One region of the Serinicoccus hydrothermalis genome, then DNA from elsewhere that is predicted to be linked to it. Evidence: riboswitches for the same ligand, from Rfam matches in the RefSeq annotation. Region 1 holds a riboswitch; the other holds the start of a gene.

The links. A riboswitch is a leader RNA that binds a small molecule or an ion and turns the genes downstream of it on or off. The one in region 1 is predicted to bind cobalamin.
Region 2: it holds a riboswitch for cobalamin, as region 1 does, so the genes downstream of both, SGUI_RS10565 (homocysteine S-methyltransferase family protein) here and SGUI_RS02705 (ribonucleoside-diphosphate reductase subunit alpha) in region 1, are expected to answer to the same signal.

The regions. Positions count from the first base shown of each region.
Region 1 is NZ_CP014989.1:571,479-578,259, reverse strand. It holds gene SGUI_RS02720 (DUF6541 family protein) at 1-343, shown strand, start outside; gene SGUI_RS02715 (hypothetical protein) at 327-752, opposite strand; gene SGUI_RS02710 (ribonucleotide-diphosphate reductase subunit beta) at 762-1,778, opposite strand; gene SGUI_RS02705 (ribonucleoside-diphosphate reductase subunit alpha) at 1,816-4,422, opposite strand; cobalamin riboswitch at 4,547-4,786, opposite strand; gene SGUI_RS02700 (NAD(+) synthase) at 4,877-6,781, shown strand, end outside.
Region 2 is NZ_CP014989.1:2,275,852-2,282,632, forward strand. It holds gene fdhA (formaldehyde dehydrogenase, glutathione-independent) at 1-775, shown strand, start outside; gene SGUI_RS10545 (mycothiol transferase) at 845-1,414, shown strand; gene SGUI_RS10550 (TfoX/Sxy family protein) at 1,416-1,745, shown strand; gene SGUI_RS10555 (LURP-one-related/scramblase family protein) at 1,763-2,320, opposite strand; gene SGUI_RS10560 (DNA glycosylase AlkZ-like family protein) at 2,428-3,522, shown strand; gene SGUI_RS17465 (hypothetical protein) at 3,568-3,723, shown strand; cobalamin riboswitch at 3,746-3,954, shown strand; gene SGUI_RS10565 (homocysteine S-methyltransferase family protein) at 3,996-5,081, shown strand; gene SGUI_RS10570 (acyl-CoA thioesterase) at 5,078-5,590, shown strand; gene SGUI_RS10575 (ArsR/SmtB family transcription factor) at 5,682-6,086, shown strand; gene SGUI_RS17710 (SRPBCC domain-containing protein) at 6,083-6,781, shown strand, end outside.

The sequences.
Region 1 (6,781 bases):
GCCCTACCTGCTGCACCGCGCGGGGGTCGACGTCGTCTTCCCCCAGCTCAGCCCCATCCCGGACAGCCCCGCGCGGGCGGTCCTCGAGGACCGCTTCGACCAGTGGGCGACCGACCCGACCGTCTGCGAGGCGGTGCGCGAGCTCGGTGTCACGCACGTGTATGCCGACTCGCTCAGCTACTACGACGAGCTCAACGCGAAGTACGAGGCCGGCACGCAGGGCCTCTACCTGCTGGACCCGGCGGGCGGGAAGGGCAGCGGCGGCGACGCCGGGGCGGACGCCTGGACGCTGGTCGACGAGGGCGGGCACGCCTCCCTCTGGGAGTTCACCGGCTGCTCGTGACCATGGCGAGGACCGCACGCACCTGCGGGTCCTCGTCCTGCGCCAACCTCTTCCGCGCCTGCGCCGGCGCGGCCGGGTGCACCGCCACCCACTGGCGCACCGCCGCGGCAGCGTCCCCGGCGAGCCGGTCCAGCAGGTCCGGGCCGGCCCAGGCGTTGCGCGCCAGAGCGACCCGGACCCGGGTGTCCTCGTCGTCCGCGAGGGTGTGCAGCAGGTCGGCCGGGGCGTGCCGGTGCGCCGCCGCGCTGGCCCGGATCCCCGGTCGGGGGTCCTGGGCCAGCGCACGGAGACGCCGCAGCGTCGACCCGGTCACCTCCGGCGAGCGGAAGGTGGACACCGGCGTGCCGTCCAGCGCCGCCAGGTGCAGCCGCCGGCGCTGCTCGTCGGTGAGGAAGGTGACGCAGGACATCCCCGCTCCTCAGGAGTCGGCGCGGGTGTTGACCTCGTAGGAGGTGTTGATCGACTCGAAGAAGTTGACCAGCTGCAGGGTGTCGTTGGCCGCGGCCATCCACTTGGCCGGGTTGGCGACGCCGTACTCCGGCTCGAAGCCCAGCTCCTCCAGCCGCCGGTCCGCGAGGTAGCGGACGTAGGTGTTGATGTAGTCGGCGTTGAGCCCGAGGATGCCGTGGGGCAGCATGTCCCGGTTGTAGGCCTCCTCCATCTCCACCGCGTGCAGGATCATCCCGCGGATCTCGTCGGCGAACTCCGGCGTCGCGACGTCCGGGTTCTCCTCGAGCACGGTGAGGATGAGGTTGATGCCGAACTTCAGGTGCAGGCTCTCGTCGCGGACGATCCAGTCGATGAGGGACCCGAAGTTGCGCAGCAGGTTGCGCTGCCGGAAGCTCAGCGCCACCATGAAGCCGGAGTAGAACCAGATGCCCTCGAGGATGACGTTGTAGGCGACCAGGTTGCGGACGAAGTCCTGCTTGCCCTCGGTCGTGGAGATGTCCAGCGTCTGCTCGGTCATCCGCTTGATGAAGCGAACCTCGAACTCCTCCTTCGCCGCCATGGACGCCACCTCGACGTGCGAGTTGTATGCCGCCTCCCGGTCGATGGGGAAGGTCTCCAGCACGTACTCGAAGCTCATGCAGTGGTTGGCCTCCTCCCACATCTGCTTGGCGAGGTAGAGGTGGCACTCGGCCGCGTTGACGTAGGGGTAGACGCCGAAGGCCAGCGCCTTGTTGACCAGCAGCTCGTTGGGGTTGAAGTAGCTCATGAGGAAGGTGAGCGCGTGCCGCTCGTCCTCGCTCATCCGCTCGAAGTCGCCGAGGTCCTCGCCCAGCTGCACCTCGTTGGGGAACCAGGTGTTGGCGACGGCCTGGTCGTAGAGCTCCATGGCCCACGGGTAGGTGACGGGCTTGAGCAGCAGGCCCTCGCGGATGCCGGTGCCAAGGATGCCGTTGCCGGTGGTGGTCGTGTCGAGGGTGTCGGTCATGGGGTCGTCTCCTCCGGGAGGTCTGGTCGGCGGGTGGTCACTGGCAGGAGTCGCACTGCAGGCGCTCCATCGGGTCGATCGGGCACTGCTGGCCGTCGACCTCGTCGACGACGGGCAGCTGCTCGACCTGCGGCGGCGCCTCGGCGACGGGGGCCGGGGTCGGGGTCGCCGAGGGGCGGGCGGCCGCGCCGAAGCCCGAGCGGGCGGGCGCGCTGCCGCCGCCGCTGGCGCCGAAGCCGCGTCGGGCACCGCCACCGCCGTTCGAGGTGGGCTGGGCCGCCTTGTTGACCTTGACCGTCGACTGCTCCGCGGTGTGCCGCGGCATCATGTGCAGGTAGTAGGTCGTCTTGACACCCATCCGCCAGGCCGCGGAGTAGAGCTCCTGCATCGAGCCGACGTCGCGGCTCGCGAGGTAGATGTTGCGGCTGATCGCCTGGTCGATCCACTTCTGCGCGCGGGCGGCCACGTGCAGGAAGGCGTAGGGCGAGAGCTGGAAGCTGGTGCGGTAGATCTCGGTGAGCTCGGCCGGCACCCCCTCCACCTTGGACAGGTCGCCCTGGTGCCGCAGCAGGTCCTCGCGCACCTGCTCCCACAGGCCCAGCTTGCGCAGGTCCTCGACGAGGTTGCGGTTGACCTCGAGGAACTTGCCGGCGCTGGTGGCCCGGCTGAAGATCTGGCTGAACTGCGGGTCCAGCCCCGGCGTAGTGCCGGCGACCAGGCCGATGGAGGCGGTCGGCGCGATGGCCATGAGGGTGGAGTTGCGCATCCCGCCCCGGACCTTCTCGCGCAGCACGTCCCAGTCCATGGCGCTGCCGCGGTCGACCTCGACGGTCAGGCCACGGTCGGCCTCCATGAGCTCGATGGTGTCGACGGGCACCATGCCCTCGCTCCAGCGCGACCCCTCGAAGTTGGGGTATGCGCCGCGCTCGCGGGCCAGGTCGGCGCTGGCGTCGATGGCGTGCCAGGAGACGAACTCCACCATCCGGTCGATGAGGTCGTAGGCCTCGGTCGACTCGTAGGACAGGCCGAAGCGCTCGACCAGGTCGGTGAAGCCCATGACACCCAGGCCGAGCGCCCGGTTGAGCTCGTTGGAGCGCTCGGACTCGGGCACCGAGCTGATGGTGATGTCGATGAGGTTGTCCAGCTGCCGCACGGCCAGCCGGGCCGAGTGGGCCAGGCGGTCCCAGTCGATGGTCACCTCGCCGGTGCTGTGCCGGCCGTGGACGTGGCGGGAGAGGTTGATCGAGGCCAGGTTGCAGACCGAGACGTTGTCGCGGTCCTGCGGCAGCGTGATCTCGGTGCACAGGTTGGAGGAGTGGATCGTCCCGGTGTTGTTGTTGAGCGCCCGGGTGTTGATCGAGTCCTTCCAGGTCAGCCAGGGGTGGCTGGTGGTCTGCAGCGAGATGAGGATGGCCTTCCACTGCTCCCGCGCACGCAGCTTCTTGTGCCGCAGCCGGCCGGCCTTGGCCTGGGCGACGTAACCGGCATACCGGGCGGAGAAGTCCGCGCCGGTGGCCTCGACCAGGTCGGGGGTCTCCAGCGGGTCGAAGAGGAACCACTCGTCGTCGGCCGCGACGCGCTTCATGAACTCGTCGCTCAACCACACCGCGGTGTTGGCGGTGCGGGTGCGGCGGTAGGGGTCGCCGGAGTTCTGGCGCAGGTCGAGGAGGGCCGGGAAGTCCAGGTGCCAGTTCTCCATGTAGAAGCACAGGGCGCCGAACTTCTTGCCGCCGCGGCTCACCGCGCGCAGCGTGGAGTCGATGGTGTGCATGAAGGGGATCGGGCCGGTCGAGGTGGTGTTGTTGGACCGGATCGGGCTGCCCTCGCAGCGCAGCTTGGAGACCGACAGACCGATGCCGCCGGTGCCCTTGGTGAGCCACATGACGTCGCGCACGCTCTTGGCGATGTGCTCGATGTCGTCCTCCATCTGCATGACGAAGCAGTTGGAGAGCTGGCTGTAGGCGGTGCCCGCGTTGACCAGCGTGGACCCGGCCGCGAGGTACTCCAGGCGGGACATGGCGTCGTAGAACTGCAGCGCGGCGGTCGTGGGGTCGGCCTCGTTGAGGGCCAGGCCCATCGAGACGCGCATCCAGAAGAACTGCGGCGTCTCCAGCACGGTCTTCGCCCGGTCGGAGTCGTTGAGGGCATACCGCGTGCGCAGCGTCTGCGCGCCGATGTAGCGCAGCAGGTCGTCGCGCGAGGGGTCGAGCGCGTCGGCCAGCACCTCGAGGTCGAAGAGCTCGGTCAGCCGCGGGTCGAGCAGGCCCGTGCGCACGCCCCGGGCGACCACGCCGGGGAAGTACTGGCGGTGCTTGGCGGCGATGACCTCGGGGTCGTCCTCGCCGAGCAGGTCGCGGGTGTCGCCGAAGACGGCCTTGTACATCGTCTTCACCAGCAGGCGCGAGGCGATGGTGTCGAAGGCGGGGTCGTCCTTGACGTTCTGCAGGGCCACCTGGATGACGGCCTCGTCCAGCTGCTCGCTGGTGATCCCGTCGAAGAGGGTGATCTCCAGCTCGGACTGCAGCTGGGTGGCGCGCACCACGGCGTCGTCCAGACCCCGCGCCGCCGCCTCGATGGACCGGGCGATCTCGGACCCGTCGTACTCCGCGCGGGTCCCGTCGCGCTTGATGACACCAATGCTCATCGTTCACCCCTCGTGAACTCGACTGCTGCGACGCGCTCGGGTCACGCAGGGGAGGCGAGGGGGTCGCGGGTATGCCGCGTCCAGCCCCAGACCGTCCCTCGCGGTCGCGAGCCACGGGCACCATCGGGGCGCCCGTGCACTGGCAGGTCTTCGGACTCACGGGCGTTCGGTGGGCTCTCGCCTCCCGGTTCCTACTGGTCGCGGCTTCCCACGCCCCGACAAGGGCGCAGTGCCTGATGCGACGGTCGTTCCCGTTCACCGCTGCGGGGCAGTCCCGGGTTCTCACCGGGTTCCCTCTTGCGACGACCAGAGCCTCCGGAGTGTCCCGGTCGCCCTGGTCGAACCAGCTGCAGGAGACACTATATACACGAAAACCACACGGATGTAACCCCTACATCTTGTGTCTTCGGCGATGGGCAGCGACGGCCCGCCCCGGGCCTGACAGACTGGCCCCGTGGAGTTCTACAGCGCCTACGACCAGGGCTTCGCCCGCATCGCCAGCTGCACCCTGCCGGTCGAGATCGCCGACCCTGGCGCGAACGCCCGACACACCCTCGAGGTGGTCCGGGAGTGCCACGAGGACGGCGTCGCGGTCGCCGTCCTCCCCGAGCTCGGCCTGTCCGGCTACGCCATCGACGACCTGCTGCTGCAGGACGCACTGCTGGACGGCTGCGTGGAGGCGCTCTGGGAGCTGGTGGAGGGCACCGCCGACCTGCTGCCGGTCGTAGTGGTCGGGGCGCCGCTGCGGCACCGCAACCGGCTCTACAACTGCGCCGTCGTCGTCCACCGCGGCCGGATCCTCGGGGTGGCCCCGAAGTCCTACCTCCCGAACTACCGAGAGTTCTACGAGAAGCGTCACTTCGCCGCCGGTGCGGGGACCGACGGCCAGACCATCCGGCTGCCGCGCACGAGCCACGCCGACACGGATCACGTGGAGGTGCCCTTCGGCCCGGACCTGCTCTTCCGGGCGGTGGACGTGCCGGGGCTGGTCCTGCACGCCGAGGTCTGCGAGGACCTCTGGGTGCCCGTCGCGCCCTCCTCGGAGGCCGCGCTCGCCGGGGCGACCGTCGTCGTCAACCTCTCCGGCAGCCCCATCACCGTCGGCAAGTCCGCCGAGCGGCACGCCCTGGCGGCGCAGGCCAGCTCGCGGCTGCTCTGCGCCTACGCCTACGCGGCGGCAGGGGAGGGGGAGTCCTCGACCGACCTGTCCTGGGACGGGCAGACGATGGTGCACGAGCTGGGCCGGCTGCTCGTGGAGTCCGAGCGCTTCGGCCAGGGGGCGCACCGCAGCGTCGCCGACGTCGACCTCCTGCGGATCCGCGCCGACCGGGCGCGCAACGGCAGCTTCGACGACAACGCGCGCGCGCTCGGGGACCGGGTCACCCGCTTCCGCACCGTCGACCTCGTGCTCGACCCGCCGCATACCGACATCGGGCTGCGGCGCACCGTCGACCGCTTCCCCTTCGTGCCGGACGACCCGGACGACCTGGCCCTGGACTGCTACGAGACGTTCAGCATCCAGGTCACTGCCCTGGCGCAGCGGCTGGCGGCCATCGGCGACCCCCGGGTCGTCATCGGCGTCTCCGGCGGGCTGGACTCCACCCACGCCCTCATCGTCGCGGCCCGCGCCATGGACCGGGCCGGGCGGCCGCGCAGCGACATCCTCGCCTTCACGATGCCCGGCTTCGCGACCAGCGACCACACCAAGGACAACGCGACCGAGCTCGCGGCCTCGCTGGGGGTCACCTTCGAGGAGATCGACATCCGCCCCATGGCGCGGCAGATGCTCGAGGACCTCGGCCACCCGTTCGCCGGCGGGGAGCCGGTCTACGACGTCACCTTCGAGAACGTCCAGGCCGGGCTGCGCACCGACTTCCTCTTCCGCGCCGCCAACCAGCGCGGCGGCATCGTGCTCGGCACCGGTGACCTGTCCGAGCTGGCGCTGGGGTGGTGCACCTACGGCGTCGGCGACCAGATGTCGCACTACACCGTCAACTCCGGCCTGGCCAAGACGCTCATCCAGCACGTCATCCGCTGGGTGGTCGGCGAGGGCATGTTCGACGAGGCGACCGGCCGCGTCCTCACCTCGATCCTCGACACCGAGATCACCCCCGAGCTCGTGCCCGCCGGCGAGGACGGCAAGGTCCAGTCCACCCAGGAGAAGATCGGCCCCTACGAGCTGCAGGACTTCACCCTGCACCACGTCATCCGCTTCGGTATGCCGCCCAGCCGGGTCGCCTTCCTCGCCTGGCACGCGTGGCGGGACGTGGAGCACGGCCCGTGGCCCCCCGGGTTCCCGGAGGAGGGGCGGCACGCCTACGACCTGCCCACCATCCGGCGCTGGCTGGTCCTCTTCGTC
Region 2 (6,781 bases), 1.7 Mb from region 1:
GTACGTCATGATCCCCTACGCCGACTTCAACCTGCTGAAGTTCCCGGACCGGGACCAGGCGCTGGAGAAGATCCTCGACCTCACGATGCTCTCCGACATCTTCCCGACCGGCTACCACGGCGCCTACACCGCCGGGGTGACCACCGGGTCGACGGTGTATGTCGCGGGCGCCGGCCCGGTCGGCCTCGCGGCGGCGCACGCCGCCCAGCTGCTCGGCGCTGCCGTCGTCATGGTCGGCGACCTGAACGCCGACCGGCTCAAGCAGGCGGAGAGCTTCGGCTGCGTCGGGATCGACCTGTCCAGCGGCGGTGAGCTCGTGGACAAGATCGAGCAGGTCGTCGGCGAGCGCGAGGTCGACGCGGCCGTCGACGCCGTCGGCTTCGAGGCCAGGGGCCACGGCGAGGGCGCGGACGAGGCGCCGGCCACGGTGCTCAACGACGCGATGACGGTGACCCGGGCGGCCGGCGGGATCGGCATACCGGGCCTCTACGTCACCGGCGACCCGGGCGCCGTCGACGACGCCGCCAAGGAGGGCACGCTCGGTGTCCGCCTCGGTCTGGGCTGGGCCAAGTCGCAGCACTTCACCACGGGCCAGTGCCCGGTCAAGCGCTACAACCGCAAGCTCATGAACATGATCCTGCACGACAAGGCCCAGATCGCGAAGGCCGTCAACGCCCAGACGATCAGCCTGGACGACGCGCCGCGCGGCTACGCCGAGTTCGACCAGGGTGCGGCGACGAAGTACGTCATCGACCCGCACGGCATGGTCGCCTGACCCTGCCCTGACACCGCGGGGTGCCCGCGGCGGACATCGCCTGTCCGCCGCGGGCACTACTGTCCTGCTATGAGCGACGAACCTCCCTGGGAGCCCCCGGTCGCGGGCGACGAGATCGGCCACCTGCTCGGCGCGCTGGACCGGCAGCGCATGACGTTCTGGTGGAAGGCCGAGGGGCTCGACGCCGCGGGGCTGAGCGCCCGGGTGGGGGCCTCGTCCCTCACCCTCGGTGGGCTGCTCAAGCACCTCACCGGCGTGGAGGTGACGGCCGGGACGTGGCGGATGGACGGCTCCTCGCCCGGCAGCCCGTGGACCGACGTCGACTGGGAGGCCCAGCCCGACTGGGACTTCACGAGCGCGGCGGACGACAGCCCCGAGCAGCTCTATTCGGGGTATGTCGAGGCGGTGGCCGCGACGCGGGCCCGGCAGCGGGCATACATCGAGGAGCACGGCCTGGACCACATCATCGAGTGGGGCAAGCAATGGGGCGTCGACATGAGCCTGCGCCGGATGCTCTTCGACATCCTCGAGGAGTATGCCCGGCACACCGGCCACGCGGACCTGCTGCGCGAGGCGGTCGACGGCCGGGTGGGTGAGGACCCGCCGCCGGACTGGGCGCCGCCCGCGGAGTGGACCTGAGGTGGCCTACGACGAGGCGCTGGCGCAGCGCATCCGCGACCTGCTCGCGGGGGAGCCGGGGGTCACCGAGAAGGCGATGTTCGGCGGCCTGGCGTTCCTCGTCGACGGGCGCATGGCGGTCGCGGCCACGGGGGACCAGGGGGTGATGATCCACGTCGAGGAGGCGATGGCGCGCGAGCTGTGCGCCCGCGAGGGCATCGCGCCCATGGAGATGCGCGGCCGTCCGATGCGGGAGTGGGTGCGCAGCGAGGACGTCGGGGCGGACGGCCACCTGCTGGAGGAGATGGTGTGGATGGGGGTCGGGTGGGCGCGGGCGCAGCCACCGCGGTGAAGGTGCTCGCGCGCGGCCTACCCGGCGGAGGAGCGGTCCTCCTTGGCCCGGACCAGGTCAAGGGCGATGACCGTGCCCAGCACGACGAGGCGCTCCCTGGCCGCCAGCTCGGGGGTGAGGTGCACGACATACCTGCTGCGGCCGAGCAGCGCCCGGGTGACGCCGGACCAGCTGCGGGCGACCGTCGCCATCTGGCCGCGCGGGCCGGACATGGTGAAGTCGAAGCCCCAGACGCTGCCGGTCAGGTCGAGCGGCTGCCCGTCGAAGTCCACCGTGAACCGCGTCTTGAACAGCGAGAACCGCTTGACCAGCTGCGCCAGCGGCCCACCGGTGCCGTCGGTCATCACCATGCGCTCGCGCCCGAGGGTCATGGTGTCCTGCAGCCGCAGCAGCGGGGTCTCGTCACGGTCGATCACGGTCAGCTCGCGGCTGCCCATGAGCATCCGCCCGAGCGCGCTCCCGCCGGTGCGGATCCGTCCGATCTCCTGACCGTCCGCGGCGTGGATGACGAAGTCGTTGCCGAGGAAACCGGTGACCTGGTCCATCACCCAGACGTCGTGCTCGAGAAGGTGCATGCCCCGATCCTGGCACGTCTCCTGGGGGCCTCGCCCGCGGTCGCCCGGGCACCGCGGGGGGCGTGGTGACCGTGGTCCACCACCTCTCGAAGCGCGATGCCCGGCGGGTGGCCGTCCGCGCACAGCTGCTGACGGCGCAGCGGCCCGGCGACGTCGTGGAGACCGTGCGCGAGCTCACCCTGCTGCAGATCGACCCGGTCAAGGCGGTCGCTCCGGCCCAGCACCTCGTTCTGTGGAGCCGACTCGGCAGCGCGTACGACCCGGGCGAGCTGGACCGGCTCCTGGCCGAGCGCACCCTCGTGGAGATCCTCGGCTTCGTCCGGCCGGGCGAGGACGTCGCGCTCTACCGCGCCGAGATGGAGCGGTGGCCGACCCCGTCGCGCCGGGACGGCTCGCTGCGCCCCTGGCAGGAGTCGAACGCCCGGTGGGTCGAGGCCAACGACCGGGCCCGGCGCGAGATCCTGGCCCACCTGGAGGCCGAGGGGCCAACCCCCACTGGCGCGCTCCCGGACGCGACCGAGGTGCCGTGGCGCTCCAGCGGGTGGACCGACGACAAGAACGTCCAGCGGCTGCTCGACCTCATGGTCGCCCGCGGGGAGGTCGCCGTCTCCGGTCGCGAGGGAGGGCAGCGTCTCTGGGACCTGGCGCAGCGGGTCTACCCCGACGTGCCCACGTTGCCGCTGGAGCAGGCGCGGGCCGAGCAGGACGCCCGCCGGCTCGCGGCCCTGGGACTGCTGCGCTCCCGGGGTCCGGAGTGCCCGGTCGAGCCGGGCGACGCGCGCGTGGCCGGGGAGGAGGCGACCGTCGACGGGGTCACCGGGACCTGGCGGGTGCACCCGGCATACCTCGACCCGGACGACCGCTTCACCGGGCGGGCGGCGCTGCTGTGCCCGATCGACCGGCTGGTCTTCGACCGCGACCGGATGGCCGACCTCTTCGCCTTCGACTACGTGCTGGAGATGTACAAGCCCAAGGCCAAGCGCAGGTTCGGCTACTACGCGCTGCCCGTGCTCGACGGCGACGAGCTGGTCGGCAAGCTCGACGCCACGGCGGAGCACAAGCGTGGGGTGCTCCGGGTCGACGCCCTGCACGAGGACGGCGACTGGAGCGCGGCGCGACGCGACCGGGTGGTCGCCGAGATCCACGACCTGGCCACCTGGCTGGGCCTCGACCCCGACCTGCCCGCCCACCTCGGCGGGTGACCGGTTCCAGGACTGACGCTCGTCGACTCGACCTAGGATGAGGTCATGAGCTCAGACATCGCTCGGGACGAGAGTGCGGGCACCGAACCCGCCGCGCATCAGCATGTCCAGGTGGTCTACGGCACCTTGGAGCTCGAGTACTCCGACGAGGAGTTCTCCGAGGCTGACGGCCACGTCGCCGAGCTCCTCGGCGCTCGGTGAGCCGAGCGGCGCAGGCGCTGGAGTAGCATCGTCGCGTCGCGGTTCGACCCCCTCCGGAGGGTCGTCGCAAGAGGGAACCAGGTGCGAGTCCTGGACTGCCCCGCAGCGGTATGTGGGAACGAGCGCGTCACGAAAGCACTGGGCGGATGTGCCTGGGAAGCGAACGCCAGTAGGTGCCTTGCACGAGGCGAGCCCACGAGTCCGAAGACCTGCCGTGACCGCAGGGCCCGTCCGGGCCTGGTGCCCGACGAGCTCGCGAGGGATGAGCACGGATGACCGACACGCATACCCCCACCGACCCCACCACCACCCCTGCACCCGGCCTGGTCGAGCGCCTCGACCAGGGGCCGGTGATCTGCGCCGAGGGCTTCCTCTTCGAGCTCGAGCGGCGCGGCTACCTCACCGCCGGGGAGTTCGTCCCCGAGGTCGCCCTGGAGTTCCCCGACGCGCTGCGGGCGCTGCACCGTGACTTCCAACGCGCCGGCAGCGACATCGTGGAGGCGTTCACCTACAACGGCCACCGCGAGAAGATGCGGGTCATCGGCAAGGAGGAGCTGCTCGAGCCGCTCAACCGGGCCGCCCTGCAGATCGCCCGGTCCGTGGCCGACGAGAAGCCCGGCAACCTCGTGGCCGGCAACATCTCCAACAGCAACCTGTGGGACCCGAGCGACCCCGACGCCCAGCGCGAGGTGCGCTCGATGTTCGAGGAGATGGTCGGGTGGGCGGTCGAGGAGGGCGCCGACCTCATCATCGGCGAGACCTTCTACTACGCCGGTGAGGCGCAGGCCGCGCTGGAGATCGCCAAGGCCAGCGGGCTCCCCGTGGTCCTCACCGTCGCGCCCATGGCCGGCGAGCAGATGCGCGACGACGTGGGGATCGTCGAGCTCTGCCAGCGGCTGGAGCAGGGCGGCGCCGACGTCGTGGGCATGAACTGCTTCCGCGGCCCGGCCACGATGCTGCCGTGGCTGCGGCAGATCCGGGAGGCCGTGAGCTGCCACGTCGCCGCGCTGCCGGTCCCCTACCGCACCACGGACGCCGAGCCCACCTTCTTCAACCTCACCGACAACAACGGCGTGATGGTGCCCTCGCCGCACGGCCGCACCTTCCCGACCGCCCTGGACCCGCTGTCCTGCAACCGCTACGAGGTCGGGGCATTCGCCACCGAGGCCTTCGCGCTCGGCATCAACTACCTCGGGGTCTGCTGCGGTGCGTCCCCGATGCTCGTGCGCCAGGTCGCCGAGGCGGTCGGTCTGACCACAGAGGCCAGCCGGTTCTCGGAGAACATGCAGAACCACTTCATGTATGGCGACAACGTCCGGCTTCCCGAGCACATCAAGGCGCTCGGCGGGTCCGCGTGACGCCTGCCGGCAAGGCGCCGGAGGAGTCGCGGCTCACCCTGTCGCAGATCATGGGTGCCACCGACACCAACCTCCTCGGGACGGTGCACGGCGGTGTCCTCATGCGGCTGGCCGACTCGCTCGCCGGCGTCGTCACCGCACGTCACAGCGGTGGCCCGACCGTCACCGTGGCCATCGACGAGATGGTCTTCGTCACCCCGGTCCAGGTCGGCGACGTGCTGCACCTGCACTCCCAGGTCAACTGGGCGGGGACGAGCTCGATGGAGGCCGGGGTGCGGCTCATGGCCGACCGGTGGGACCGCACCGACCCGCCGATCCACGTGGCGAGCGCCTACCTCGTCTTCGTCGCGGTCGACGAGGAGGGCGGCTCGCGCCAGGTGCCTCCGCTGCTGCCGCAGACCGAGGAGGAGCGGCGACGCTTCCGGGAGGCGGAGATCCGGCGCTCGCACCGCCTCGCGCGCCGGGACGCCATCGTGAATTCGCGAGCGAACGACCCCGAGTCGGCGTAGGGGTAGCGGGGACGAGCCGACTGCCAGCGCCCGGAGAGTGCCAACAGGGCATCCTCTTGACCGATCGGTAACCATGTGGTTACCTGTCCGCATGGACGTCTTCGCCGCTCTGGCCGACCCGGTGCGCAGGGACCTGCTGGCGCACCTCGCGGAGGAGGGGACCAGCCGGGTGGTCGACCTGACGCGCGACCGCGGCATCTCCCGGCCCGCGGTCAGCCGGCACCTGCGGGTGCTCAGTGCGGCCGGGCTGGTCTCGGCGACCGAGCGGGGGCGGGAGCGCCACTACGCCCTCGACACGACCCCGCTGACCCAGGTCGACGAGCTGCTCGGCCGGCTCCGCCACGGTGGCGGGTATGCCGCCGCGCAGCCGCCCGTGAGCGCCACCGCCCTCGACGCCCTCGACCTCGAGGTGCGCCGCACCGTCCGCGACCGCTCCCACCACGCGGGGGAGCGGCATACCGACGACACCACCACGGACACCGAGGAGAGCGCGTGATCACCGGAGCACCCGAGACCGTCGACGGCCAGCTGCACCTGGTCCTCACCCGCACCTTCACCGCGCCGATCCAGGACGTGTGGGACGCGATCACGCAGAGCGAGCGGCTGGGCCGCTGGTTCGGCACCTGGACCGGCGACCCGGCGAGCGGGCGGGTGGAGGTCACCTGGGCCTACGAGGACGGGGCGCCCAGCGAGCCCTACGTCATCGAGGTGTGCGAGGAGCCGACCCGGCTGCGGGTGCACAACGAGGGCGACGACGCCGAGCAGCTCTGGACGCTGGACCTGCGACTGGCCGAGGAGGACGGGGTGACGACGCTGCGGTTCGCGCAGGTCCTCACCGACACCTCCTCCGTCCACCACGTCGGTCCCGGGTGGGAGTACTACCTGGACCGGATGGCCGACACCGTGCGGACCGGCGAGGTGGCCACGACCACCTGGGACGGCTACCTCGCGATGGGGTCGGAGTACGCCGCGGCCTTCGACCTGCCCGAGGCGCAGGTCGGCGAGGCGCTGCTCATGTCGGCGCTCGGGCAGCTCAAGGACCTGGTCAGGGCCGGCGCCGACGGCGACGCCGCCACCATGACCACCCCCTGCGAGGGCTGGGACGTGCGACGGCTGAGCGAGCACCTCGTCACGACGACCGAGGCCTTCACCCGCGGGGTGCGCGGCGAGGCGGTCGACTGGACCGCGTCG